2 linked regions of the Thermus aquaticus genome follow. The protein of the gene in region 2 binds, or shares a complex with, the protein of the main gene of each other region. Links are inferred from orthologs where the notes say so. Each region holds a gene or a part of one and is shown on either strand. Other genes may lie near its edges. The genes, in order: secY and secA.

Region 1 (10,072 bases), 1.2 Mb from region 2 along the record:
TAGCCGGGCCTTAGGTACTTCATCCCCTCCCAGAAGGCGGCCTCCGTGTCCTTGATAAGCCTTTCCGCCTCGGGGGAGACCCTGCCTACGGGAAAGGTGCGGGCCATGTCGGCGGCGAAGCCCCCGTAGATGAGGCCCACGTCCACGGAGAGGATGTCCCCCTCCTGGAGGGGCTTCTCCGAGGGGATGCCGTGGACCACCACCTCGTTGACCGAGGTGCAGAGCGTGGCGGGAAAGCCGTAAAGGCCCAGGAAGGCGGGCTTGGCCTTGCGCTTCCTGATGGCCTCGTAGGCGATCCGGTCCAGCTCTTTGGTGGTGATGCCGGGCTCCACGTGGCGGGCCACCTCCTCCACCACCTCGGTGAGGAGGGCGCCCGCCTCCCGCATGCGCTCAATCTCCCAGGGGCTTTTCAGCTTGATGGCCATCAGATTCCCAGCGCGGCCCGGATGCGGGCGTAGACCTCGTCGGGGGTGCCAAGGCCGTCCACCCGCCTCAGGGCGCCCGTCTTCTCATAGTACTGGATGAGGGGCTCGGTCTTCTCCCGGTAGACCTGGAGGCGGCGGCGGATGGTCTCCTCGTTGTCGTCGGAGCGCCCCTCCAGCTCCGCCCGCTTCAGCATGCGGCGGAGGAGCTCCTCCTCCGGCACCTCCACCAGAACCACCCCAAGAAGCCTGGTCCCCGTCTCCTCCAGGAGGCGGTCCAGGGCCTCCGCCTGGGGGATGGTCCTGGGGAAGCCGTCAAAGATGACCCGGTCGGAAAGCTCCTCCCGGATCAGGGCCAGGATCAGGTCGTCGGGCACCAGGTCCCCCCGGTCCATGATGGGCTTCACCTGGAGTCCCAGGGGCGTGCCCCGGGCCACATGGTCCCGGAGGATGTCGCCGGTGGAGAGCTTTTTGAAGGAAAGCTCCTCGGCCAGCCGCGCCGCCTGGGTACCCTTGCCCGCCCCCGGCGGCCCCAAGAAGATCACCGCTTCCCCCATGCCTCCTCCTAGCGCGTGCGGCCGCGGATGCGGCCCTTGGAGAGAAAGCCCTCGTAGTTCCTCAACATGAGCTGGCTCTCTATCTGCCTAAGCGTGTCCAGGGCCACCCCCACCACGATCAGGAGGCCGATGCCCGAGAAGGCGATGCTCTGGACCCCGGTCAGGTTCTGGATGATCTGGGGCAAAGCGGCCACCAAGCCCAGGAAGAGGGCCCCCCAGAGGGTGAGCCGGGAGACGATGTGCTCCAGGAACTTCACCGTGGGCTCCCCAGGGCGGATGCCGGGGATGAAGCCCCCGTACTCCCGCAAGGACTCGGCGATGCGCTTAGGGTCAAACTGCACCGCCGTGTAGACGTAGGTGAAGAGGACGATGAGGACCACCTCTATGAGGAGGCCGGAAAGGCGGGTGGGGTTGAAGAAGTTGGCGATGGCCTGGAGCACGGCGTTGTCCTGGAAGGGGGCGGCAAGGAAGATGGGGATCTGCAGGATGGCGGCGGCGAAGACGATGGGGATCACCCCGGCGGCGTTCAGCTTGATGGGGATGTAGGTGGCCTGCCCTCCGTAGACCCTGCGCCCCACCACCTTGCGGGCGTACTGGACGGGGATCCGCCGCTCCGCCTGCTGCACCGCCGCCATGCCGGCGAAGGCCAGCACGATGAAGGCCAGGAAGAAGAGGAAGGCCACCAGGTTCACCTCCCCGGTGCGGATGAGGCCTATGGTGCGCACCAGCTGGGGAAGCCACTCCACCACGATCCCGGCGAAGATGATCATGCTGGCGCCGTTGCCGATGCCGTACTCGGTGATGCGCTCCGCCATCCAGAGGAGGAGGGCGATGCCCGCCACCTGGGTGACCACCACCACCAGCCAGAAGAAGGGCCCCGGGGACCAGCCGGGGAGGAGGAACCTGCCCCCCTCAGCCCCCAGGAAGGCTGTGGCCAGGAAGAAGCCCTGGAAGGCCCCCAGAGCGATGCCGCCGATGCGGGTGTACTGCGTGATGATGCGGCGGCCCTCCTCCCCTTCTTTGGAAAGCTTCTCCAGCGCCGGCACGATGTTAACCAAAAGCTGCATGACGATGGCCGCGGTGATGTAGGGCATGATGCCCAGGGCGAAGATGGAGAAGCGCTCAAAGTTGCCCCCAGAGAAGAGGTTGATGATGCCGAACACCCCGCCCTGGGTGGTGCGCAGGAACTCCTGGATCTTGTCCAGGTCTACCCCCGGGGTGGGGATGAAGGCCCCCAAGCGGTAGGCGGCCAGGACCAGGAGGGTGAAGAGGATGCGCTGGCGCAGCTCGGGGATCTGGAGGGCGCTCCGGAAGGCCTTCAGCATCTTAGGCCTCCAGAAGGACGGCCTCGCCGCCCGCGGCCTTCAGCTTCTCCAGGGCGCTCTTGGAAAAGGCGTGGGCCACCACCTTGAGGGGCTTGGCCTCGCCGTCCCCCAGGATCTTCAGGCGGTAGCCCTTCTTGAGGAGGCCCGCCTGGACCAGAAGCTCGGGGGTCACCTCCCCCTCAAACCGGGCCAGGGCCTCGAGGTTCACCCCCTGGTACCTGGGCCTTTTGATCTCCCCGGGAACCTGGCCCTGCATGCCCCGCTTGGGCAGGCGCATCAGGGTGGTGGAGCGCCCGCCCTCAAAGCGGCGGGGGTCCTTGAGGCCGCCGGAGCGGGACTTCTGGCCCTTGTGGCCCCGGGTGGCCGTCTTGCCGTGGCCAGAGCCGGGGCCCCGGCCCACCCGCTTGCGCTTCTTGTTGGCTCCTGGATTGGGCTTGAGATCGGAAAGCTTCATTCCACCACCTCCACCTGAAGAAGGTGGGCCACCTTGCGGATGTTGCCGCGGATGGCCGGCGTGTCCTCCAGCAGTTTCTCCTGCTGGAGCCTTCTAAACCCCAGGGCCTTGAGGGCCGCCTTCTGGTCCTTGGGGTAGCCGATGGGGCTCTTTACCAGCTTCACCTTGAGCCTGGCCATCACTCCTCCTTAGCCTTCCTGAGGCGCTTGACGTCCTCCTTGGTCTGGAGTTGGCGCAGGGCCTCCATGGTGGCGTAGGCGATGTTGATAGGGTTGCGGCTCCCCAGCTCCTTGGTGAGGATGTCGGTGATCCCCGCCAGCTCCAGGATGGCCCGGGGCACCGCCCCAGCGATCACGCCCGTACCGGGAGCGGCGGGCTTCAGGAGGATCTTGGAGGCCCCGAACTCCACCTCAACCTCGTGGGGGATGGTGCCGTTCTGGATGGGCACCTCCACCATGTTGCGGCGGGCGTAGTACCCCGCCTTCTGCACCGCCAGGGGCACCTCCTTGGCCTTGCCCAGGCCCAGGCCCACCCGCCCCTGGCGGTCCCCCACCACCACCAGGGCGCCGAAGCGGAAGCGGCGGCCGCCCTGGTAGGTCTTGGCGGTGCGCCGCACCAGGATCATCTTCTCCTCAAAATCGGTCTCGGGCATGGTTCCTCCTTAGAACTCGAGGCCCCCCTCCCGGGCCCCCTCGGCCAGGGCCTTGACCCGGCCGTGGTACTTGTAGGGGCCGCGGTCAAAGGCCACCTGCTTGATCCCCTTGGCGATGGCCTTCTCCGCCAGGGCCAGGCCCACCTTCCGGGCCACCTCGGTCTTGTTGCCCTTGAGCTTCAGGGCCAGGCTGGACTCGGCCACCAGGGTCTCGCCCTTCTCGTCGTCAATGATCTGCGCGTAGATGTGTTTGAGGCTCCGGAAAACGGAAAGGCGAAGCCTCCCGGTCCTCTTAACCCGGTTGCGCACCCGGAACTTGCGGCGCTCGTAAGCGGTTAGCCGTGCCATGCTTCCCCCTACTTCTTGGCCCCGGCCTTGCCGGGCTTGAGGCGGACAGGCTCGTCAGCGTAGTAGATGCCCTTCTCGTGGTAAGCGCTGGGCTTCTTGATGGCCCGGATGTCGGCGGCCACCTGCCCCACCTTCTGCTTGTCAATGCCCAGAACGCGGATCCGGGTGGGCTCGGGCACCTCAAAGGTGATGCCCTCCGGGGGCTCCACCACCACGGGGTGGCTAAAGCCCACCGTGAGCTCAATGGAGCGGCCCACCAGACGGGCCCTGTAGCCGATGCCCTTGATGAGGAGCTCCTTGACGTACCCCTCGGAGACTCCCTTGACGGCGTTGGCGATCAGGGTGCGGGTGAGCCCGTGGAGGCTTCTGTGGCGGCGCTCATCGGAGGGGCGCTCCACCCGCACCACGTTTTCCTCCACCACCACCTTGAGCTCCGGGGAAACGGGGACCGAAAGCTCCCCCTTGGGGCCCTTGACCTTCACAAGCCCTGGGGAGACCTGCACCTGAACCCCCTTGGGCACGGGAATGGGAAGCCTGCCGATCCTAGACATCACCACACCTCGCAGATGAGCTCGCCGCCCACGCCCAACTTCCGGGCCTCCCGGTCCGTCAGCACCCCCTTGGGCGTGGAGAGAATGGCGATCCCCAGGCCCCGGCGCACCCGGGGGATCTCCTTGACCCCCACGTAGACCCGCCGCCCGGGCCGGCTGATGCGGCGGATGTGCTTGATGACCTGCTCGGGGCGGGGGTCCGGGCCCTGCCGCCTGGGGCCGTACTTGAGGTGGATGCGCAAGTAGGGCTTGCCGTCCACCTCCACCCGCTCATACCCCTTGATGAACCCTTCCCGCGCCAGGATCTTCAGGATCTCCTCCTTGAAGCGCGAGGCGGGCACCTCGGTGCTCTCCTTGTAGACCCGGGTGGCGTTCCTGATCCGGGTCAGCATGTCGGCGATGGGGTCCGTCAGCATTTCCTCTCTCCTTTTACCTCTTCCTGAACCATGCGGTCTCGAGGGAAGCCCCCCGACCGGCCACGGCCTACCAGCTGGCCTTCTTCACCCCCGGGAGCTGCCCCTTGTGGGCCAGTTCCCGGAGGCAGATGCGGCAAAGACCGAAGTAGCGGTAGACGCTCCTGGCCCGCCCGCAACGCACGCAACGGGTGTAGGCCCGCACCTTGAACTTGGGGGTCCTTTTGGCCTTCTCAATCAGCGCTTTTCTCGCCATGCTCGCCTCACTTGCGGAAGGGGAAGCCCAGAAGCTCCAGGAGGGCCTTGGCCTCCTCGTCGGTCTTGGCGGTGGTCACCACCGCGATGTCCATGCCCCGCGGAGCGTCCACCATGTCGTAGGTGATCTCGGGGAAGATGAGCTGCTCCTTCAGGCCCAGGTTGTAGTTGCCCCGGCCGTCAAAGCTGTTGGGGTTGAGGCCGCGGAAGTCGCGGATGCGGGGAAGGGCCACGGAGAGGAGCTTCTCCAGGAAGATCCACATCCGGTCGCCCCGGAGGGTGACCCGGAGACCGATGGGCATCCCCTTGCGGAGCTTGAAGTTGGAGATGGACTTCTTGGCCCGGGTGATGGCGGGCTTTTGGCCGGCGATGAGGGCCAGCTCCTTGCTGGCCTTCTCCAGGATGCGGGCGTCCTCCTTGGCCTCGCCCAGGCCCTGGTTGATGACCACCTTCTCCAGCCGCGGCACCTCCCAGATGTTCTGGTAGCCGAAGCGGCGGATGAGTTCCGGCCTGACCTCGTCGTAGTACTTCTTCTTCAGGGCAACGTCCAGGGGCATCTTACTCCTCCACGTCCAAGGACCCGCCGCACTTGGCGCAGGCCCGGATCTTGCGCCCGTCCTCCAGGAACTTCTTGCGCACCCGGGTGGGCTTGCCGCAGGCCGGGCAGATGGGCCGCACCTTGGAGGCGTGTAGAGGCGCCTCCTGCTCCACGAACCCGCCCTGGGGGTGCTTGGGGCTAGGGCGGACCGCCTTCTTGACCAGGTTGACCCCCTCCACGATCACGGCCATCTTCCGGGGCAGGACGGCCTTCACCTTGCCCACCCGGCCCTTGTACTTGCCGGAGGCCACCAGGACGGTGTCCCCCTTCTTCACGTGCACCTTGGCCTGCATCAGAGCACCTCCGGAGCCAGGGAGACGATCTTCATGAAGCCCTTCTCCCGGAGCTCGCGGGCCACCGGGCCGAAGACGCGGGTGCCGCGGGGCTCCAACTGGTTGTTGATGATGACGGCGGCGTTGTCGTCAAAGCGGATGGCGGAGCCGTCGGGCCGCTTGACCTCTTTCTTGGTGCGCACCACCACCGCCTTGACCACGTCGCCCTCCTTCACGGCGCCGCGGGGGATGGCCTCCTTGACGCTGGCCACGATCACGTCCCCCACCGTGGCGTACTTGGCGTTGGAGCCCTTGAGGACCCGGATGCACATGATCTTGCGGGCCCCGGTGTTGTCGGCCACCTCCAGGTAGGTCTGGGGCTGGATCATGCCTTACCTCCCCGCTTGGAAAGGCTAGCGTAGTTCTGGCGGCGTACCAGGTACTTCTCCACCAGGTCCAGCCGCCCCTCTTCCACCAAGCGCAGGACCCGGAATCGCTTGCGCTTGGAGATGGGGCGGGCCTCTATGATCTCCACCACGTCCCCCACCTTGTACCGCTCCTCGGGGTCATGGGCCAGGTACTTTTTGGAGCGCTTGATGACCTTGCCGTAAAGGGGGTGGGGGAACTGGCGCTCCACCAAGACCGTCACGGTCTTCTGCATCTTGTCGCTCACCACCACCCCGGTCAGCACCTTCTTAGGCATTCTGCCTCCTCTTCTCGTTCCAGACCGTCAGAAGACGGGCGATGGAGCGCCGGGTCTCCCGGATCCTGTGGTTCTGGGAAAGCTGGCCGATGGAGGCCTGGAAGCGGAGCTCCATGAGCTCCCGCTTCTTCTGCCGGATGAGCTTTTCCAGCTCCACAAGGGAGAGCTTGCGGGCCTCCGAAAGCTCTTTGCGGATCTCACTGAGCTTCATCGTAAGCGTCCCTCCGCACGATCTTGGTCTTGATGGGGAGCTTGTGGCCGGCGATGCGCAGGGCCTCGAGGGCCTGCTCCTCCGTGACCCCCGCCACCTCAAACATCACCCGGCCCGGCTTGACCACGGCCACGTACCCCTCCACGTTGCCCTTGCCCTTACCCATGCGCACCTCGAGGGGCTTCTTGGTGTAGGGCTTGTCGGGGAAGATGCGGATGAAGATCTTCCCGCCGCGGCGGAAGTGGCGCACCATGGCCACACGGGCGGCCTCAATCTGCTGGGCGGTGATCCAGGCGGGCTCCATGGCCACCAGGCCAAAGTCCCCGAAGGCCACGTAGTCGCCCCCCTTGGTGGCGCCCTTCAGGCGGCCGCGCTGTTGCTTCCGGTACTTCATGCGCCTGGGCATCAGCATGGCCTACTCCTCCTTCTTCACGCGCACGGCGGGGCGGCGGCGGCGGGGGCGCTCCTCGGCCTTGGGGGCCTCGGGACGCCCCTTCACCTTCTGGCCGCCGATCACCTCGCCCAGGAAGACGTACGCCTTCACCCCCAGCACCCCGTAGGTGGTGCGGGCCAGGGCAAAGCCGTAGTCTATGTTAGCACGGAGGGTCTGCAGGGGAACCCGCCCCTCCGCGGCCCACTCGGTGCGGGCCTGCTCCGCCCCGCCGATGCGCCCGGATACGATGACCTTGGCCCCCTTGGCCCCGGACTCCATGACCCGCTGGACCGCCTGCTTGATGGCCCGCCGCACGGCGAAGCGGCGCTCAATCTGCTCCGCCACCCGCTGGGCCACCAGGGGGGCCGAGAGGTTGGGGTTGTGGATCTCCTGGACGTTCAGGGCCACGTTTTTCCCGGTCAGCTTGGCAAGGGCGTCCCGCAGGACCTTGATCTTCTCCCCGCCCCGGCCGATCACCACGCCGGGCTTGGCCACGTGGACGCTCACCGCCACGTTGTCGGCGGCCCGCTCAATGTCCACGCGGGCTAGGCCGGCCGGGTAGAGCTCCTTGGTCAGGTAGTCGCGGATCTGCAGGTCCTCCAGAAGGAGGTGGCGGTACTGCTTCTTGCCCGCATACCAGCGGGACTCCCAGTCCCGGGTGATGCCAAGCCGGAATCCGATGGGGTGGATCTTATTTCCCATGCTTTTCCCCCAGAATGATGGTGATGTGGCTGGTCTTCTTCTTCACGATGTCCGCCCGGCCCCGGGCCCGGGGAAGCACCCGCTTCAGGGCGGGCCCCTCGTCCACGAAGGCCGCCTTGACGAAGAGGCGATCCTCCAGCATGTCGTGGTTGTTGACGGCGTTGGCCGCGGCGGACTCTAGCACCTTGGCCACGTGGTAGGCCCCCCGCTTGTTGGTGTAGCGCAGGATGGCGCGGGCCTCCTCGAGGCTCTTCCCCCGGATCAGGTCCACCACCAGGCGGACCTTCCTGGGGGCGATGCGCACGTAACGGGCAATGGCTTTCGCTTCCATGGCTACTTCTTCTTGGTGGCCTTGGCCTCTTTGCCGTGCCCCCGGTAGGTGCGGGTGGGCGCGAACTCACCCAGCTTGTGCCCCACCATGTTCTCGGTGATGTACACGGGCACGTGCTGCTTGCCGTTGTAAACCGCGATGGTGTGGCCCACCATCTCCGGCACGATGGTGGAGCGGCGGCTCCAGGTCTTGATGAGCCGCTTCTCCCCCTTGGCGTTCAGCTCCCGCACCTTCTCCAAGAGGTGATCGTCTACGAAAACGCCCTTCTTCAAGCTACGCGGCATGGCTCACCTCACCTCTTCCGCCGGGCGATGATGAAGCGGCTGGAAGGCTTGCGCCGCTTCCTGGTCTTGAGGCCCTTGGTCTGCCAGCCCCAGGGGGAGGCCGGGGGACGGCCCCGGGGCGCCCGGCCCTCGCCGCCGCCGTGGGGGTGGTCCACCGGGTTCATGGCGGCGCCCCGCACGTGGGGCTTCCGGCCTAGCCAGCGGGTGCGGCCCGCCTTGCCCAGGACGATGTTCTTGTGGTCGGCGTTGCCCACGGCCCCGATGGCGGCGTAGCACTCCCCGTGCACCTTCCTCAGCTCCCCCGAGGGCAGGCGCAGGATCACGTAGTCCCCTTCCCGGCCCTGGATCTGGGCGCTGGTGCCGGCGGAGCGGGCCAGCTTGGCCCCCTTTTTGGGCTCCAGCTCCACGGCGTGGACCACGGTACCCACGGGGATGAAGCGCAAAGGAAGGGCGTTGCCCACGCTGATGGGCGCATCGGGCCCCGCCACCACCTGCTGCCCCACCTGAAGCCCCTCGGGGGCGATGATGTAGCGCTTCTCCCCGTCGGCGTAGTGGAGGAGGGCGATGCGGGCGGAGCGGTTGGGGTCGTACTCAATGGCCGCCACCTTAGCGGGGATGCCGGCCTTGTCCCAGCGCTTGAAGTCAATGATGCGGTAGAGGCGCTTGTGGCCGCCTCCGCGGAAGCGCACAGTGATGCGGCCCTGGTTGTTGCGCCCCCCCGTCTTCTTCAGGGGCTTGACCAGGGACTTCTCCGGCTCGGTCTTGGTGATCTCGGAGAAGTCCGCCACCGTCATGAAGCGGCGGCTAGGCGTGTAGGGTTTGAACTTCTTGACTGCCATTCCTCTTTCCTCCCTTGCCGGATCAGGGCCAGGCTCCCTTTCCCGGCGGGGTTTAGATGAGGCCCTCCAGGGCCTCAATCCTCTGCCCGGCGGCCACCTGCACGATGGCTTTCTTGCGGTCAGGGCGCTTGCCCAGGTAGCGGCCCAGGCGCTTCTTCTTGCCCCGAACGTTCATGGTGTTGACCCCCACCACCTTGACCTTGAAGGCCGCCTCCACGGCGTTCTTGATCTCGGTCTTGGTGGCCTTGGGGTGAACCCAGAAGGTGTACTTGCCCGCGGCAAAGCCCGCGTAGGCCTTCTCCGAGAGCACGGGGGCCAGGATCACGTCGTAGGCCGTCTTCATGCCTCACCTCCCAGGCGCTCCTGGAAGACCTCCCAGGCCTTCAGGTCCATGACCAGGCGCCCAGTGCGCAGGATGTCGTAGACGTTGAGGCCCTCGGGGGCCAGGGTTACCACCCAGGGCAGGTTGCGGGCGGCCCGGCGCACGGCCTCGTCGGCCGTGACCAGGAGAACGGTCTCGGAACCGTCCAAGCCCACCTCCTTGGCCCAGGCCAGAAACTCCCTGGTCTTGCCCTGAACCCCAAGGAAGGCCTCCACCAGAAGGAGCTTCCCCTCCTTAGCCCGGTCGGCCACGGCCATGGCCAGGCCCGCCTTCCGGACCTTTTTGGGCAGGGTGTAGCTATAGTCCCGGGGCTTGGGGCCGAAGACCGTGCCGCCGCCCA
Region 2 (16,686 bases):
AGGCTTCAGGCTTTCCGGCTCCACCCTCCTCCACAACGTGAACCGGCGCCAGGTTCGGGTCTACGGCAAGCCCTTCCGCCTGCCCCTCGAGGACTTTAAAAAGCTCGGGGAGAAGTAGTGGGCCGAATCCTCCTTCTCGCCCTGGTCGTAGCTCTGGCCTTGGCCCAGGAGATCTTCCGGCCCCAGGTGGAGCTAACCCGCAAGGAAAAGAAGGTGGTGGCCTGGGTGAGCGGGGAGGAGGGAAGCCTCTTCTACGCCGACTACGGGGACCTCTACCGAGGAACGCTCCTTGCCCTTTCGGAAGACCGGGTGCGGGTGGGGGAGAGGGTCTTCTTCCGAGATGGGGGAAGCGCCGTGGAGGAAGGGTTGCAGGTGGGGGAGGAGGTGGAGGCCGCCTACAACCCGGACTGGGAGCGGGAGGGCCTGCCCTACCTCATGCGCTTAAGGCGGGCGGGGAAGGAGGGGGAGCGCTACCTGCGCCTCGTCCTCTACGACCCCAAGGGCGTGGAGGTGCGCCTGGGCGAGGAGGTGGAGGCCCGGGGAAGCCTGGGCGTGGTAGAGCGGGGCGGGGAGGAGAACCTCTTCCTCTCCGGCGGGGAGGCCCGGTACCTGGAGGAGGAGGGGCGGCTTCAGGTGGACCCCAGGCCCGGGGAGGTCCTGGTGGCCCAAGGGGCGGTGCGGGTCAAGGGAAGCCGCCTCCTCTACCGGAATGAGACCGGGGAGGCCCTTCTGGAAGGCCCCCTCGAGGTCCAAAGGGAGGGAGAGAAGCCCCTAAAGGGCCGGGCGGGAAGCCTCCGCTACCTCCTGGACGAGGACCGACTTTGGCTTTTGGGGGGCGTGGAGCTCACCCAGGGCGGGCGCACCACCAAGGCCCAAAGGGCCCTCCTTCACGAGAAGGAGGGGTACGCCTACCTCTTTGGCGGGGTGGAGAGCCGGGACGAGAAGGGGTTCGTGCGGGGGGAAAGGGTCCGCTACAGCCTGAGGACGGGGGAGGTGGTGGTCCTCTTCGGGGTCCAGGGGGAGTTCCGCGACTAAAGTACCCCACCGCGGCTTTCGCCGCGGTGGGGGCCCCAAAAAACCCTTCCCCAGCCCCGACTTGGGCACCCCATGGTGCGCAACAAAGCGCGGGCACTTAGGCGGAGATACCTGCCATCAAGAGGCCCAGGCGCTCCTCCGTGGCCTCCTGGGGGGTGAGCTCCCCCATGATCCGGCCCCCGTACATGACCAGGATGCGGTCGGAGAGGGCCAGGATCTCGGAGAGGTCGGCGGAGACCAGAAGCACCGCCAGGCCCTGGTCCCGGGCCGCCACCAGCTCCTTGTGGATGAACTCAATGGCCCCCACGTCTACGCCCCGGGTGGGCTGGGCGGCGATGAGGAGCCTGGGGCCTCTGAGGAGCTCGCGCCCCACCACGATCTTCTGCTGGTTGCCCCCGGAGAAGCGCCTGGCGGAGAGCTCGGTTGAGCGGGGGCGGACGTCAAACTCCTCCACCAGGGCCCTGGCGTGGGCCTCCATGGCGCCTTCGTCCAGGAAGCCCAGGAAGCCCCGGAAGGGAGGGCGGTGCTGGTCCCCTAGGATGGCGTTCTCCCTGACGGAGAAGTCCAGGACCAGGCCCCGGGCTAGGCGGTCTTCGGGGATGTGGCTCACCAGAAGCGCCCGCACCTCCCGGGCCGAGGAGGGAAGGGGCTTGCCCAGGTAGCGGGCCACCCCCCGGTAGCGGCGGAGCCCGGTGAGGGCTTCCACCAGCTCCGTCTGGCCGTTGCCCTCCACGCCGGCGATGCCCACGATCTCCCCAGCCCGCACGCTGAAGCTCACCCCCTTGAGGCGGGGCGGGGCCTCGAGGCCCTCCACCTCCAGGACCACCTCTTTCGGCCTGGCGGGGCCCTTTTCCACCCTGAGGACCACCTCCCGGCCCACCATCATCCGGGCCAGGGCCTCCACCGAGGTTTCCCGGGTTTTCACCGTGCCCACCACCCTGCCGTCCCGGACCACGGTGATGCGGTCCGAGACCTCCAGGACCTCCTTGAGCTTGTGGCTGATGAAGATGACGGCGTTCCCCTTGGCCACGTAGGTCCTGAGGAAGCGGAAAAGCTCCTCGGCCTCCTGGGGGGTGAGTACGGCGGTGGGCTCGTCCAGGATCAGGATCCGGGCCTCCCGGTAGAGGGCCTTGAGGATCTCTACCCGCTGTTGCAGGCCCACGGGGAGGTTCTCTACCTTCTCGTCCAAGGGCACCTGGAAGCCCAGCTCCTCCATGAGCCTCTGGGCCTTTTCCCGGGCCATCTCCAGGTTCAGGAAGAGGGAGCTTCCCGGCTCCAGGCCCAGGACCAGGTTCTCCAGCACCGTGAAGGGCTCCACCAGCATGAAGTGCTGGTGCACCATGCCGATCCCCGCCCGGATGGCATCCTGGGGGCTTCTGGGTTTGTAGGGCTTCCCGTCCACCCACATCTCCCCCTCGTCCGCCGGCTGGAGGCCGTAGACGATCTTCATCAGGGTGGACTTGCCCGCCCCGTTTTCCCCCACCAAGGCCAGCACCTCCCCCCACTCCAGGTCCAGGCTGATGCGATCGTTGGCCAGGACCAGGGGGAAGCGCTTGGTGATGTCCCTAAGGAGAAGCGCCTTAGACACGGCTGAAGTATAAGGCAAAGGCCGGGGACCCCTAGGCCCCCGGCCTGGCCAAAGCGCTAGCGCTTCTCAGGAACCTTGATCTGGCCCTTGATGATCTGCTGCTTCAGGAGTTCCAGCTTGCTGACCACGCCTGCGGGGATCAGGGCCTTGTTGTACTGGTCCAGGGCGTAGCCCACCCCGTTGTTGGCGAGGCCGAACTCCCTGACCCCGCCCTTGAAAGTCTTCTGCACCACGCTCTTGATGACCTCGTAGGTGGCCACGTCCACCCGCTTCAGCATGGAGGTGAGGCCGTGGTTCAGGGTGGCGGGGTTGTTGTCGGTGTCCCCCAGGTAGTTCTGGTTGGCGTCCACGCCGATGAAAAAGAGGGGTGTGGCCTTGGTGCCGTCCTTGCCACAAGCCCTCTCGTAGTCGGCGTACTTGGGCACCTTGGCGTAGGGGTCGGCCTTGCGGACGAACCTGACGTTGCCCCCCTCCCTGAGGCACTTGGCCTGCTTCACGTAGTCAATGAGGCCCAGGCCCGAGCCGCCGGCAGCGGCGTAGATGATGTCGGCCCCCTGGCGCACCTGGCTGGCGGCGATCTCCTTGGCCTTGGCGGGGTCGTTCCAGGCGGCGGGGGTGTTGCCCACGTAACCCACCAGGACCCTGCCCTGGATCTTGTCCTCCCTGAAGGCGTACTCGGCCCCGGCCCGGAAGCCCGCCTCAAACTTGTGGATGAGGGGGATGTCCATGCCGCCGATGAAGCCCACCACCCCGGTGCGGGTCATCTTGCCGGCGATGTAGCCCACCAGGAAGCTCCCCTCGTGCTCGCGGAAGACCAGGCCCACGGCGTTGGGTAGCTTCCCTTCCCCGGGCACGGCGTCAATGACGGCGAACTTCACCTTGGGGAACTCCTTGGCGGTGGCGGTGATGGCGGGCTCGTTGGCGAAGCCCACGCCGATCACCAGGTCAAACCCCTCCTCGGCGAAGGTGCGGATGCCCTGCCCCACCTGGGAGGGGTCGGCGGGCTCAAAGTCAAAGAGCTTGACCCCGAGCTCCTTGGCCGCCTTCTGCGCCCCTTCCCAGGCGGACTGGTTGAAGGAGCGGTCAAACTTGCCGCCGGCGTCAAAGGCGATCCCTACCCGAACCTGGGCCAGGCTCAGGCCCAGGGCCAGCACCGCGATAAGCGTCAAAACCCGTTTCATCTCCACCTCCCATGGCTCTTCGCCGGGGGCTATTATAACCCAAGTTGCTACCTAAGCCATTTCCTGAGTTAGAAGCTTCAGGTTGTGGGCCAAGACGAAGGAGAGCACCTTGATGACGAAGCCCTCTTGGGTCACGGCGTGAATGCGCCGGGGAAACATGGCGTGCAACATGCCCCTCACATTCTCCACCACCCTCCGCCCCACGATGGCCAGGTACTGCAACCAGGGCACATACCGCCGACTGTTCCCCCTGCGGATGACCATGGGAACGATCCCCTGCGCCTCCCGAAGCAGGTCCTCCAGGTGTTTCCCTGACGGGAAAGCAGCGTAGTCGGGAGCGGGGTGCGCGGATGTTCCCGCAGGCGGGGAGGGGGAAGGTGTCCAAGGCGTAGGCCTGGGCCTGGTGGAGGTTCTTCCAGACCTGGGAGAGGAGGTGAAGGAGGGGCAGGAAGAGGGGGTAGAGGGGGTAGAGGGGGTAGAGGGCGTGGAGCCTGCGGTTGAAGCGGCTTGGGGAGGGGACGTGGGTGAAGAGGTTCAGGTCTTTGGCGAGGGCCAGGGCTTTGTTGTGCTTGCCACCGAGTTCCATGGCGGCGAGTATGGCGAGGGTAAGGATGACGCTGGAGGGAACCTTGGTCTGGGGCTCGTCCTTGTGGCCCATTGCCTGGAGGGCGTCGTCTATGATGCAAAAGGCCGCTATGGTGCGCGAAAGCATAGCGGCCACTATTTTTTCTGGCCCAGGGGGTAGGTAGCAACTTGGGTTATGCTACCCTTGGGGCATGGAGGCCCTCTGGGTGGCCGCCGCCTTCGCCCTCGGCCTCCTGGCTAACCGCCTGGGCCTCCCCCCCCTGGTGGGGTATTTGGGGGCGGGCTTTGGCCTGCACACCCTGGGCTTCCGGGAGACCGAGTTCTTGGCCCACGCCGCCGAGATGGGGGTTCTCCTCCTCCTCTTCAGCGTGGGCCTGAAGCTCAGGCTCAAGGACCTCCTCGAGGCCCGGGTCCTGGGCGTGGGAGGGCTTTCCCTCCTCCTCTTCAGCCTTCTGGCCCTGCCCCTCGTGGGGCTTTTCCCTCTGGCCCTGGCCCTGGGCTTCTCTAGCACCGTCATGGTCCTCAAGCTCCTGGAGGACAAAAGGGAGCTCACCGCCTACCACGGCCGGCTGGCCATCGGCATCCTCATCCTGCAGGACCTGGTGGCCGTGGGCCTTCTCGCCCTCTACGGGGCCAAGGCGGTGAGCCCCTGGGCCCTCCTCCTCCTCTTCTTTCCCCTCCTGCGCTTCCTTTTGGCCTGGCTCCTGGAAAAAAGCGGCCACGACGAGCTCCTGGTCCTCTTCGGCCTGGGCCTGGCCCTCCTGGGCGGGGAGGGCTTCCGCCAGCTCGGGCTTTCCCCCGAGCTGGGGGCCCTCTTCATGGGGGCCCTCCTCTCGGGCCACGCCAAGGGGGCGGAGATGGCCAAGGCCCTCTGGAGCCTCAAGGAGGCCTTTTTGGTGGCCTTCTTCCTGGAGATCGGCATGAAGCAGGGCCTGGCGGACGTGGAGGTGGGGCCTCTCTTTGGGCTTCTCCTCCTCTCCCTCCTCAAGGCCCCCCTCTTCTTCCTCCTCTTCCTCCTCCTGGGCCTCCGGGCCCGCACGGGCTTCGTGGCCGGGGTCTATCTGGGTAACTACTCGGAGTTCGCCCTGATCGTGGGCGTGGCCCTGGAGCGGGCGGGGCTTCTGCCCCTGGGCCTGGCCACCCTGGCCCTGACGGTGGCCCTTTCCATGGTGCTCTCGGCCCCCCCGGCCCGCCACAGCCACTCCCTTTACCGCCGTTTGGAGCCCCTCCTCCTCCGCCTGGAGCGCCGAGGCCCCCACCCCGACCAGGAGCCCCAAGGCCTGGACGGGGCCACGGCCCTCATCGTCGGTATGGGCCGCACCGGAGGGGCCGTCTACCGGATCCTGGAGGCGAGGGGGGAAAGGCCCGTGGGCCTGGACGCCGACCCGGAGAAGGTGGAGCGCCACCGGGCCAAGGGCCGGAGGGTCCTCTACGGCGACGCCGAGGACCCGGAGCTTTGGGAGAGGCTGGACCTCTCGGGGCTCAAGGCGGTGGTCCTGGCCCTGCCCGACCTGGAGGCCAAGCTCCTCGCCGCCCGCTGGATCAAGGAGCGGGGCTTCGGGGGCCTGGTGGCCGCCACCAGCTTCCACCTGGAGGAGGACCCCGCCCTGAAGGCCGCCGGCGTGGACCTCCTCTTCCACCCCTTGCGCGAGGCGGGGGAGCGCCTGGCGGAAAGGGTTCTGGAGGAACTGGCTATAATGGATGGGGTGAGCCATGGCCGGTCATAGCAAGTGGGCGCAGATCAAACGCAAAAAGGCCGCCAACGACCTGAAGCGCGGCAAGATCATCTCCAAGCACCTCCGGGCCATCCAAGCGGCCGCCCGGGCGGGGGGAAGCCCCTACCCCGAGGCCAACGTCCAGCTACGCAACGCCATTGAGGCCGCCCGGGCCGACGACGTGCCCATGGAGAACATTGAGCGCCTTCTCGCCAAGCTCCAAGGAGGCGGCGAGGGCGCCGAGCAGTACGAGGAGATCGTCTACGAGGGGTACGCCCCGGGGGGCGTGGCCGTCTTGGTTTACGCCCTCACCGACAACCGCAACCGCACCGCCGGCGAGGTGCGCCACGTCTTCGGCAAGTACGGGGGCTCTTTGGGCACCTCCGGGAGCGTGGCCTGGCAGTTTGAGAAGCGGGGGGTCATCGTCTCGGAGAACACCGAGGCCGCCCAGGAGGCCGCCATTGAGCTGGGGGCCCTGGACCTCGAGGAGGAAGGGGAAAGCCTCACCATCTACACCGAGCCCGGCGAGGTCTTCCGCATCGCCGAGGCCCTGAAGGCCCGGGGCATCCGGGTGGAGGACGCCGAGGTCATCCAGCGTCCCCAGAACGTGGTGGCCCTTCCCCCCGAGGAGGCGGCCAAGGTCCTGCGGCTGGTGGAGGCCCTCGAGGACCTGGACGACGTGCAGAACGTCTACACCAACCTGGACCCCGAAAGCCTCCAGGTGGAGGCCTAATCCCCGTCCTGGCTTGCGCCAGGATGGGGACCCTGGGGGGCTACCCCTTCTTGCGCTTCTTCTCCTCCCGCATAAGCCGGCGGCGCTCCGCCCGGGAAAGGCCCGGCTGGGGCGGAGGCGTGGTGGGCCGCTTCCGCTCGGTGAACCCTTCCGCCTGAGGCCTGGGCTCCGGCACGGGCACGTAAGGGGCCTCTCGCGCGGGCCGCACGGGCTCGGCCTCCACCTTGAGGCGGAAGAGGAACTTGGCCACCTCGGTTTTGATGAAGCTCACCATCTCGTTGAAGAGGCGGGTGGCCTCAATCTTGTACTCCTGGAAGGGGTCCTTCTGGCCGTAGCCCCTGAGGAAGATGCCCTGCCGCAGCACGTCCAGGTTGTGGAGGTGCTCCTTCCAGGCCGAGTCCACCACGTTGAGGATCACGAAGCGCTCCACGGCCCGCATCAGCGGAGGGGAGAGCTCCGCCTCCCGGGCCTCGTAGGCCTTGAGGGCCGCCTCCACCAGGCGCTCCACCCCCTCGTCCGGCTTCAGCCCCCTAAGCTCCTCAAAGGGGAAGTCCGCAAGCTGGGGCACCACGTCCAGAAGGGCGGTCTTCAGGCCCTCGAGGTCCCAGTCCTCGGGGTGGACCTGGGGGTTTAAGAAGTTCTCCGCCACGGAGGCCACCGTCTCCTCCACCATCCCCAACGCGGCCTCCTTCACCTCCTCGTCCTTACCCAGGAGGATTAGGCGGCGCTGGGCGTAGATGACCTCCCGCTGGCGGGCCATCACGTCGTCAAACTGCAAAAGCTGCTTGCGGATGGCGAAGTTGCGGTCCTCCACCCGCTTCTGGGCCCGCTCTATGGAGCGGCTCACCATGGGGTGCTCAATGGGCTCGGAGTCGTCAAAGCCCATGCGGTCCAACATGGCGATGACCCGGTCCGAGGCGAAGAGGCGCATGAGGTCGTCGTCAAAGGAGACGTAAAAGCGGCTTCCCCCCGGGTCCCCCTGGCGCCCGGCCCGGCCCCTTAGCTGGTTGTCAATGCGCCGGGACTCGTGCCGCTCGGTGCCCAGGATGAAAAGCCCTCCCAGGCTCCGCACCCGCTCCTCGTCAGCCTTGCACTCCTCCCGGATCTGGCGGATCCTCTCTATAAGCTCTTCCCGCACCCCAAGCTCCTGGGCTAGGGCCCGGGCCTCCTCCTCATGCCCCGCCACCATCTTCTTGATGAAGAGCTCCACCTTCCACTCGTAGCGGTCAAACCCCTCCTTCTCCAGGAGGGAGGCGGCCAGGTATTCGGGGTTCCCCCCCAGCTTGATGTCCGTGCCCCGCCCCGCCATGTTGGTGGCGATGGTGACGGTCTTGGAGCGGCCCGCCTGGGCCACGATCTCCGCCTCCTTGGCGTGGTGCTTGGCGTTTAGCACCTGGTGGGGGATGCCCTGGCGCAGGATGGCCAGGGTGTGCACCGCCCGCTTCAGGCCCTCCCAGGCCGTGCGCAGGTTCCCCTTCCTGGGGATGAGCTCCTCAAAGGGGGCCAGGTCCTCGTCCTTGAGGGCCGTGGGCCTCTCCAAGAGCTTCCTCAGGCGGTCCCAGGCCTCCCCCTGCTGCTTGGCGCTGGCCTTTTTTAGGAGCTCCACCCGCATCTCCAGCCGGGGGAAGTAGAGGCGGGGCTCCCTGAGCATCTGGGAGAGCCTCTCCGACTTCTCAATGCTGATGGTGCCCACCAGCACGGGCTGGCCCCGCTCGTACTTCTCGGCGATCTCCTCCACCACGGCATAGAACTTCCCCTTCTCCGTGCGGTAAACCACGTCGGGGAAGTCCTGGCGGATCATGGGGCGGTTGGTGGGCACCACCACCACGTCCATGCCGTAGATCTCCTGGAACTCCTTCTCCTCGGTCTTGGCGGTGCCCGTCATCCCGGCCCGCTTCTCGTAGAGGCGGAAGAAGTTCTGGTAGGTGATGGTGGCCAGGGTCTGGTTCTCCCGCTCAATCTTGACCCCCTCCTTGGCCTCAATGGCCTGGTGGAGGCCCTCCCCATAGCGCCTCCCCGGCATGAGGCGGCCGGTGAACTCGTCCACGATGATGACCTGGCCGTCCTGGACGATGTAGTCCCGGTCCCGGTGGTAGAGCTCCTTGGCCCGGATGGCCTGGATCAGCATGTGGGCCAGCTCCATGTTCTCCGGGCTGAAAAGCCCCTCCACCCCAAGGAGCTTCTCCGCCTTGGCGATGCCCTGCAGGGTCAGGTGGACGGAGCGGTTCTTCTCCTCAACGGTGTAGTCCCCCGTGGGCTCCTTGCGCACCCCGGGCTCCGGCGGCAGGCCCCTTTCCAGCTTCTTGGCGATCTCCGCCATCTTGTAGTACATGTCGGTGGCCTTTTCGGCGGGGCCGCTGATGATGAGAGGCGTGCGGGCCTCGTCAATGAGGATGGAGTCTACCTCGTCAATGATGGCGTAGTGGAGAGGGGTGTCGTGGCGCAGGACCAGCTGGTCCGGGCTGATGGCCATGTTGTCCCGCAGGTAGTCAAAGCCCAGCTCGGAGTTGGTGACGTAGGTGACGTCGCAGAGGTAGGCCTTGCGGCGCTCCTCGGGGGTGGAGCTATGCTGGATGACCCCCACGGAAAGGCCCAGGCCCCGGTAAACGGGCCCCATCCACTCGGCGTCCCGCCGAGCCAGGTAGTCGTTGACCGTGACCACGTGGACGCCCTTGCCGGTGAGGGCGTTGAGGGCCACGGCTAGGGTAGCCACCAGGGTCTTCCCCTCCCCGGTCTTCATCTCGGCGATCTTGCCCTCGTGGAGGACCGCCCCGCCGATGAGCTGCACGTCAAAGTGGCGCATGCCCAGGTAGCGCTTGGCGGACTCCCGGGTGAGGGCGAAGGCCATGGGCAGAAGCTCGTCCAGGCTGGCGCCCTGCTGGTGCTTCTCCTTAAGCTCCCGGTAGGCGGCGGCCAGGTCGGCGATCTTCTCCACCTCGGCCTCGAGGCGGTTGGTGAGCTCCACGACCTGCTTGTAGTAGCGGGCGATCTCCCGCTCGTTGTTGTCAAAAAGCTTCCGTATGAGGGCCAGCATCCTAAGCCCGATTGTACCCCGCTTGGATGAGAAACCCTTCAGGGGGCCTCGAGGGGCCAGTAGGCGGTGGCCCCCAAGGAGAGGGGGCTTGGGGGGAGGCCCGCCTGGAAGCGCCGCCAGGCGGCCAGGGCGATCATGGCCCCGTTGTCCTGGGAAAGCCCCTTGGGGGGGAAGTGGACCTCCAACCCCGCCTCCTTGAAGCGGGCCTGGAGGACCTGGTTGGCCGCCACCCCTCCGGCCACCAGGAGGACCCGGTGCCCCGTGTCCCGGGCCGCCCTCAGGACCACCTGGGCCAGGTGCCCGATGGCCGCCTCCTGGAAGCCCCGGGCGAGCCCCGGCTTGGGAAGGCCCTTTTCCAAGAGCTGCAGGGCCTTGGTCTTGAGGCCGGAGAAGCTGAACTCGTACCCCTCCTGGTCCTTGAGGGGGAGGGGAAAGGAAACAGGCTCCTCCGCCTCCTTGGCCAGGCGCTCAATCTCCGGCCCCCCGGGAAAGCCGAGGCCAAGAAGCCGCGCCACCTTGTCAAAGGCCTCCCCGGCGGCGTCGTCCCGGGTGGCCCCGAGGAGGCGGTAGCGCCCCAGGTCCAGGACCTCGTAGAGGTGGGTGTGCCCCCCCGAGGCCACCAGGGCCAGGAAGGGGGGCTTGAGGCCCTCGGGCCAGGCGGCGGCGATGTGGCCCTCCAGGTGGTGGATGGCGTAGAAGGGGCGCGTGAGGGCCCAGGCCAGGCCCTTGGCGAAGGTGTAGCCCACCAGGAGGGCCCCGATCAGGCCGGGCCCGCGGGTGGCGGCGATCAGGTCCAGGTCCTTGGGGCCGATCCCCGCCCGCCTCAGGGCCTCCTGGGTGAGGCGGGGGAGGACCTTGAGGTGCTCCCGGCTCGCCAGCTCCGGCACCACGCCGCCATAGGCCTCGTGGAGGGTCTGGCTCTGGACCAGGTTCACCACCACCTGGCCGTCTTGCACCAGGCCTACCCCGGTGTCGTCGCAGGAGGTGTCTACGCCCAGGACCCACATCCTCCCCGCACTCTAGCAAAACCCCCCAAGGGCGGCTAGGCTCAAGGGAAGGTGCTCTGGCTCCTCCTCCCCGTCCTCCTCCTCACCTACCTCCTCTACCGGAGGCGGGCCCCCAGGGCCAGGCCCTGGGCGGGGGTGTGGCTTTGGCGGAAGGGAAGGGCCCGGCGCTTTAGGCCCCGGCTGGACCTGAGGCTTTTCCTCCTGCTCCTCTCGGCCGCCCTCATGGTGCTGGCCCTCGAGGACCCCCCCCTGGCCCCCCCTCCTTTGGTCCTGGTGGTGGACGCCTCCGCCAGCATGGCCGCCGACGAAGGCGGGAAGACCCGGCTGGACCTGGCCAAGGAGAGGCTCCTGCCCCTTCTGGAAAGGGCCCCGGAGGCGGTCTTGGTGCGGGCCGGGGAGCGCCCGGAGGCCTTTGGCCCCGCCCCCGGGGTGGCCCTCCGGCCAAGGCTTCTCGCCCTGGAGGCGGGGGACAAAGGGGCGGACCTGGAAGGGGCCATGGCCCTGGGGAGGAGGCGCCTCAAGGCCCCGGTGGTGGTGGCCACCGACGGCCCGCCCCCGCCCGGGGCCGAGGGCTACCTGGGGGTGGGAAGCCCCAGGGAGAATCTGGGCCTCGTGGCCGTGGCCCCGGGGTTTCTGGCCCTGGGGAATAGCGCAAACCGCGCCTTCCTGGCCCGTGTGGAGGCGGGGGGGAAGGTTTGGGAGGTCCAGGTCCCCCCCAGGGGGTTCGCCCCCCTCCCGGGCCTCCCCACCCCCTTCACCGCCCGCCTTTTGGGCCAAGACGCCCTCCCCCTGGACGACGAGGCCGGCCTGGCCCTGAGGCGCCTGGGGGTGGACTACCCGATGCTTCCCGCCCTGGAGCGGCTTTTCCGCCTGCTGGGCGCCGCCCCTGGGGAGGAGGTCCAGGTGCGCATCGGGGTCCCGGAAGGCCCCCCCGCCAGGCCCAGCCTCTACCTGGCCCCTTCCGGGGGAAGCCCCACCCCCGTCCTCCTCACCGCCCCCCACCCCCTTCTGGAGGGCGTGGCCCTCCTGGGGGAGCGCCTCCCCCCGCCCCCAAGGCCCCAAGGCCCCTGGCGCGCCTTGGCCGAGGGGGAAGAGGGGGTGGGCCTCCTCTACTTCACCGAAGGGGGCCTTTACCTGCCGTCCCTTTCCGCCCTGCAGGACCGGCCCTTCTTCCCCCTCCTGGTCTACAACTTCCTCAGGCCCTACCGGGAGGTGAAGGTGGGCCTCCTGGCCCCGGAAGAGACCCTCCTCCCCACGCCCGAAAAGAGCTTCCTCCCCAAAGGCCAAGGAGGCGCGGGCCGGTACCTGGCCCTCCTGGCCGCCCTGGTGCTCCTCCTCGAGGCCCTCCTCTTCAGGCGATAATGGGCCCATGCGCTTTCGCCCCTTCACCGAGGAAGACCTGGACCGCCTCAACCAGGTGGCGGGGGAAAGGCCCCTAAGCCTTGGGGCCCTCCGCTTTTTCGCCCGCACCGGCCACTCCTTCCTGGCGGAGGAGGGGGAAAGGCCCCTGGGCTTCGCCCTGGCCCAGGCGGTCTGGCAGGGGGAGGCCACCACGGTCCTCATCACCCGTATAGAGGGGGAGGGCGAGGAGGTCTTACAGGGCCTCCTGAGGGCGGTGGTCAAGAGCGCCTACGATGCCGGGGTCTACGAGGTGGCCCTCCACCTGGACCCAAGCCGGAAGGCCCTGGAACGGGCCCTTCTGGAAGAGGGCTTCGCCGTGGGGCCTCTGGTCCTTTGCGTAAGGGTCCTGGGAAGCCGGGGGGCCAGGGGCGAGAGGCGGGGGGTCTTAGAATAGGGGCATGAACCGCGTCCTCATCGGCATCCGCGGGGAGCCCACCCCGGAGGGGATGGACCGCATCCTGAAGGCCCTGAGGGCTCTAGAAGGGGTGGAGGAGGCCCAGGCCACGGGCCCCGCCCAGCTCCAGGTCACCTACGACCCCCAGAGCCTCACGGTCATGGACCTGATCCGCACCATCCGCGAAGAGGGGTTTTTGGCGGGGATGCTTTAGATGTTGCCCGAGGCCCTGAAGGGGTTTTCCAGCTACCGGGAGTGGCTGGAGTCTTTGGAGGAGTTTCGGGGCCGCCTGGTCTTCGCCAGGACCATCCCCAAAGCGCCCCCAAAGCCCGCCCCCTACCGGGGAAGCTTCGCCGGGGTTCTGGAAGCCCTGGGCCTCGTCCCCTTCGCCCACCAGAAGCGGGCCCTGGAGGTTTTGGAAGAGGGGAAGAACCTGGTTATGGCCTACTCCACCGCCGCCGGCAAGAGCCTGGTCTTCCAGGCTCCCGTGCTGAAGGCGGCTTTGGAAGGGGAAACCAGCCTCCTCCTCTTCCCCACCAAGGCCCTGGCCCACGACCAGCTGAGGCGCCTCAAGGCCATGGCCAAGGCCCTGGAAATCCCCGGGGTCTTCCCCTACGACGGGGACACCCCAAGCCCCTTAAGGCGGAAGGCCCGGGAGGAGGGCCTCGTCCTCCTCTCCAACCCCGACATGCTCCACTTTGGCCTCCTCCCCCGGCACGGGGAGTGGGCCTCCTTCCTCTCCCGGCTCCGCTACCTGGTCCTGGACGAGCTCCACGCCTACCGGGGAGTCTTCGGCACCCACGTGGCCCTGGTCCTCTTCCGCCTCCTGCGCCTGGCCCGCCACTACGGGGCAAACCCCCAGGTCATCGCCGCCAGCGCCACCATCAAGAACCCCAAGGAGCACGCCGAGGCCCTCACCGGCCTTCCCTTCGTGGAGCTAAAAGAAGAGGTGGCCCGCTCGGAAAGGGAGCTTCTGGTCCTTCTGCCTAAGCCTTTGGACCCAAAGGGGGAAAGGCGGCGAAGCCCCCTCCTGGAAGCCGCCTACCTGGCCCGGGCCCTGGCCGACGAGGGGCTTAAGGGCCTGGTCTTCGCCAACAGCCGCAAAAGCGCCGAGCTCATCGCCCGCTACGCCGCCCACCCCGGGGTGCGCCCCTACCGGGCGGGCTACACGGCCAAGGAGCGGAGGCGGCTGGAGGAGGCCCTGAAGCGGGGGGAGGTGCGGGTCCTGGTCTCCACCAGCGCCCTGGAGCTGGGGGTGGACATCGGGGAGCTGGACGCCGTGGCCCTGGTGGGCTACCCGGGCTCCGTGGCCGCCTTCTGGCAGCGGGCGGGACGGGCGGGCCGGGGGGAGAGGCGGGCGCTGGTGGTCTTCATCCCCCGGGAGGACCCCCTGGACGAGTACTTCCTCCACCGCCCCGAGCTCCTCCTCAAGTCCCCTCCGGAGGAGGCCATCGCCGACCCCAAGAACCCCGTCCTCTGCCCCCTCCACCTCCACGCCGCCGCCTACGAGATGCCCCTTAGGCGGGAGGAGGTTCTCTGCCAGGAGGCCCTTACGGAGCTCAAGGAGAAGGAGGGCCGCCTCTACACCCAAAAGCGCCGCCCCCACCGGGAGATCACCCTGAGGGGGCTTGGGACCACCTTCACCCTGAGGGGTCCCGAGGGGGAGGTCCTGGGCTATCTGGACGAGCGCCAGGCCTACTGGGAGGCCCACCCGGGGGCCATCTACCTGCACCAGGGGGAAAGCTATTTGGTGCGGAACGTGGACCTAAAGAGGCGGGAGGTCTGGCTTCTTCCGGCCCTCGAGGACTACTACACCGAGCCCAGGGCGGAGAGCGACCTGGAGGTCCTTTCGGGGGAGCCCGTGGGCCACGGGGTCTACGTGGGCCGGGTGGTCCTCAGGGAAAGGGTGGTGGGCTATGTGAAGAAGCGCTTCTTCACGGGAAGCGTCCTGGAGGAGGTCCCCCTCCTCATGCCCGAGATCGCCTTCCCCACCGAGGCCCTCTGGTTCCACCCCCCCGAGGTGGTCCCCCCCCACCAGATCCCCGGGGGGATCCACGCCCTGGAGCACGCCATGATCGGCCTTCTGCCCCTTTTCGTCCTGGCGGAGCGCCAGGACATCGGGGGGCTTTCCTACCCCTTTTACCCCCGTCCCCTCCCCTCGGGCGGGGGGCCCACGGTCTTCATCTACGACGGCTACCCCGGGGGCGTGGGCTGCGCCCGGGCGGCGGCCCGCCGCTTTCCCGAGTGGCTTCGGGCCACTTTGGAGCTTTTGAAGGCCTGCCCCTGCGAGGAAGGGTGCCCCCGGTGCATCCTCTCCCCCAAGTGCGGCAACGGCAACCAGTACCTGGACAAGAAGGCGGCCCTCCTGCTTTGCGCCAACCTGGTCCTCTCCCTCCCCCCCAGGGTGGTGCATTAAACTCCTCCTATGAGCCAGGAGGGGACCGCCTTGGAAGAAAGCCCGGAAACCTTCTTCGCCCGCTTCCAGGCCCACGCCGTGGAAGTCCACCTCTTCCCCGAGCCCTGGGGAAGCCCCCTTCTGGAGGTGGGCGTGGGCGGGTTCATCCTCTACGCCTTTGACCGGGGCGCTCCCCCGGCCCCCACGGGCCGGGTCCGGGCCCTCCTCCACGGGGTGGCCCGGGAGGTGAAGCCTTGGGAGGGTGAGGCCTTCTTGGAGCTCATGGGCCCCGCCTACCGGATCGGGGGGAAGGCGAGGCCTCTGGGAGAGGGGTTTTACCTCCTGGAGGAGCCCATCCCCCTCCTCCTTTACAGCGAAACCCCCCTGCCCAGCCGGGCCCAGGTCCACCTCTGGCCCCCCCTGATGCTCTTCCGGGAGTGAGATGCGCTGCGCCTGCGGCCAGAAAAACCCCCCTGAGGCCCGGTTCTGCATGGCCTGCGGCCGGGCCCTGGGGGTGCTTCTGTCCGCAGAGAGGCGCTTTGTCAGCGTGGTCTTCTTTGACCTGGTGGGCTCCAGCCAGCGCTTCCGGGAGGGCCTCGAGGCCGCCTACCAGGCCCTCCAGGGGGTCCTGGAGGAGGCCGCCCGCATCGCTAGGGAGCACGGGGGCTTCGTCCACCGGTTTTTGGGCGACGGGGTTCTGGTCCTCTTCGGGGCCCCCAGGGCCCGGGGCCGGGAGCCCTGGCGGGCCCTGGAAGCCGCCTTGGGCATGGTCCGGGCCTCCCCCCTTCCCGCCCGGGTGGGGGTGGCCAGCGGGGAGGTGCTCTGGACCCCCCTGGGGGACGGCCAGGCGGGGGACCCCACCGCCCTGGGCCCCCCCGTGGTCCTGGCCGAGCGGCTCTCCAAGCTGGGAAGGCCGGGGGAGGTCCTCACCGACCGCCTCACCCTGGAGCTGGCCCGGGGGGCCCGGGGGGAGGCCGTGGGCCCCCTCGAGGCCCGGGGCCTGGGCCCGGTGGAGGCCTACCGGCTGCTGGAGGTCCGCCTGGAGCTGGACCCCGAGGGTGAAGCCCTCCTCGCCCGCCTCCGCCACACCTTCCGGGCTCCTCCGGCCCGGCTCAACCTGGTGGGCCCTCCAGGGAGTGGGAAAAGCCTCCTCCTGGACAGGTTCCTGGAGGACCCCCCCTTCCCCGCCGTGGTCCTGGAGCGAATGGGCCCCGAAACCCCCCTGCGGGTTACCCTTCTTGAGGCCGTGGAGAAGGCCTTTGGAAGCCCGGAGGTCCTCCTGGCCCAGGCGGGGCTACCCCCTAAGCTGGAAACCGCCTGGCGCTACAGCCTGGGCCTCCTTCCCCGCCCCAGCTGGAGCCGGGAGGCCCTGGAGGGGGCCATCCTCGAGGCCTGGCGGCGGGTCCTCCTCTCCCTGAAAGCGCCCCTCCTTCTGGTCCTCAAGGACCTCCACGCCCCGGACCTCACCTTGGAGCGCCTCCTCCTCCACCCCTTCCCCAACCTCCTCCTCCTTTTGGAAAGCCGCAGGCCCCTCTTCTCCCCCCACCTGGGCCTCAAAAGGGGCGAGGTCCCCCTCCTCCTCGCCCTCCAGCCGGCCCTGGACGCCCTCCCCTCCCGG

The links.
Region 1: the proteins of secA (region 2) and secY are in contact, whole or in part, in a crystal structure (PDB 3DIN), measured with the Thermotoga maritima proteins. The link is inferred for Thermus aquaticus from one-to-one orthologs. Residues at the interface, in WP_004082002.1 of Thermotoga maritima: Glu261, Ala262, Arg263, Lys300, Ala301, Arg302, Thr303, Ile304, Ile305, Leu323, Tyr324, Asp325, Pro326, Val329, Ser330, Tyr333, Ile336, Lys340, Phe345, Val349, Glu363, Phe364, Tyr374, Ser375, Gly376, Gly377, Glu393, Ile395, Thr482, Ser483; in WP_004081795.1 of Thermotoga maritima: Glu108, Gly109, Glu110, Glu111, Ala236, Glu237, Arg238, Arg239, Ile240, Thr241, Ile242, Gln243, Tyr244, Ala245, Arg246, Arg247, Val248, Thr249, Gly250, Arg251, Arg252, Val253, Tyr254, Gly256, Ala257, Ser258, Thr259, Tyr260, Leu261, Pro262.

The regions. Positions count from the first base shown.
Region 1 is NZ_LHCI01000106.1:801,782-811,853, reverse strand. Bases 147-2,989 are described here. They hold secY (preprotein translocase subunit SecY), read right to left. Parts: upstream 2,305-2,989; coding sequence 988-2,304; downstream 147-987. Other genes in these bases: rpsE (30S ribosomal protein S5), read right to left, coding at 2,937-2,989; rpmD (50S ribosomal protein L30), read right to left, coding at 2,755-2,937; rplO (50S ribosomal protein L15), read right to left, coding at 2,306-2,758; BVI061214_RS05450 (adenylate kinase), read right to left, coding at 425-979; map (type I methionyl aminopeptidase), read right to left, coding at 147-425. Also shown: more of map, read right to left, coding at 1-146; more of rpsE, read right to left, coding at 2,990-3,410; rplR (50S ribosomal protein L18), read right to left, coding at 3,420-3,758; rplF (50S ribosomal protein L6), read right to left, coding at 3,767-4,309; rpsH (30S ribosomal protein S8), read right to left, coding at 4,309-4,725; BVI061214_RS05410 (type Z 30S ribosomal protein S14), read right to left, coding at 4,793-4,978; rplE (50S ribosomal protein L5), read right to left, coding at 4,986-5,534; rplX (50S ribosomal protein L24), read right to left, coding at 5,536-5,868; rplN (50S ribosomal protein L14), read right to left, coding at 5,868-6,236; rpsQ (30S ribosomal protein S17), read right to left, coding at 6,233-6,550; rpmC (50S ribosomal protein L29), read right to left, coding at 6,543-6,761; rplP (50S ribosomal protein L16), read right to left, coding at 6,748-7,173; rpsC (30S ribosomal protein S3), read right to left, coding at 7,177-7,896; rplV (50S ribosomal protein L22), read right to left, coding at 7,886-8,227; rpsS (30S ribosomal protein S19), read right to left, coding at 8,230-8,511; rplB (50S ribosomal protein L2), read right to left, coding at 8,520-9,350; and 2 more genes. UniProt on the Escherichia coli protein: The central subunit of the protein translocation channel SecYEG. Consists of two halves formed by TMs 1-5 and 6-10.
Region 2 is NZ_LHCI01000106.1:2,024,764-2,041,449, forward strand. The notes cover bases 6,678-10,268. They hold secA (preprotein translocase subunit SecA), read right to left. Parts: upstream 9,872-10,268; coding sequence 6,878-9,871; downstream 6,678-6,877. Other genes in these bases: BVI061214_RS11715 (YebC/PmpR family DNA-binding transcriptional regulator), read left to right, coding at 6,678-6,837; tsaD (tRNA (adenosine(37)-N6)-threonylcarbamoyltransferase complex transferase subunit TsaD), read right to left, coding at 9,910-10,268. Outside these bases: BVI061214_RS11685 (LptA/OstA family protein), read left to right, coding at 1-118; BVI061214_RS11690 (hypothetical protein), read left to right, coding at 118-1,035; BVI061214_RS11695 (ABC transporter ATP-binding protein), read right to left, coding at 1,133-2,623; BVI061214_RS11700 (BMP family lipoprotein), read right to left, coding at 2,680-3,804; BVI061214_RS11710 (cation:proton antiporter family protein), read left to right, coding at 4,581-6,116; more of BVI061214_RS11715, read left to right, coding at 6,103-6,677; more of tsaD, read right to left, coding at 10,269-10,878; BVI061214_RS11730 (vWA domain-containing protein), read left to right, coding at 10,930-12,240; BVI061214_RS11735 (DUF1999 family protein), read left to right, coding at 12,248-12,673; BVI061214_RS11740 (heavy-metal-associated domain-containing protein), read left to right, coding at 12,678-12,887; BVI061214_RS11745 (DEAD/DEAH box helicase), read left to right, coding at 12,888-15,089; BVI061214_RS11750 (hypothetical protein), read left to right, coding at 15,099-15,509; BVI061214_RS11755 (zinc-ribbon domain-containing protein), read left to right, coding at 15,511-16,686. UniProt on the Escherichia coli protein: Required for protein export, interacts with the SecYEG preprotein conducting channel.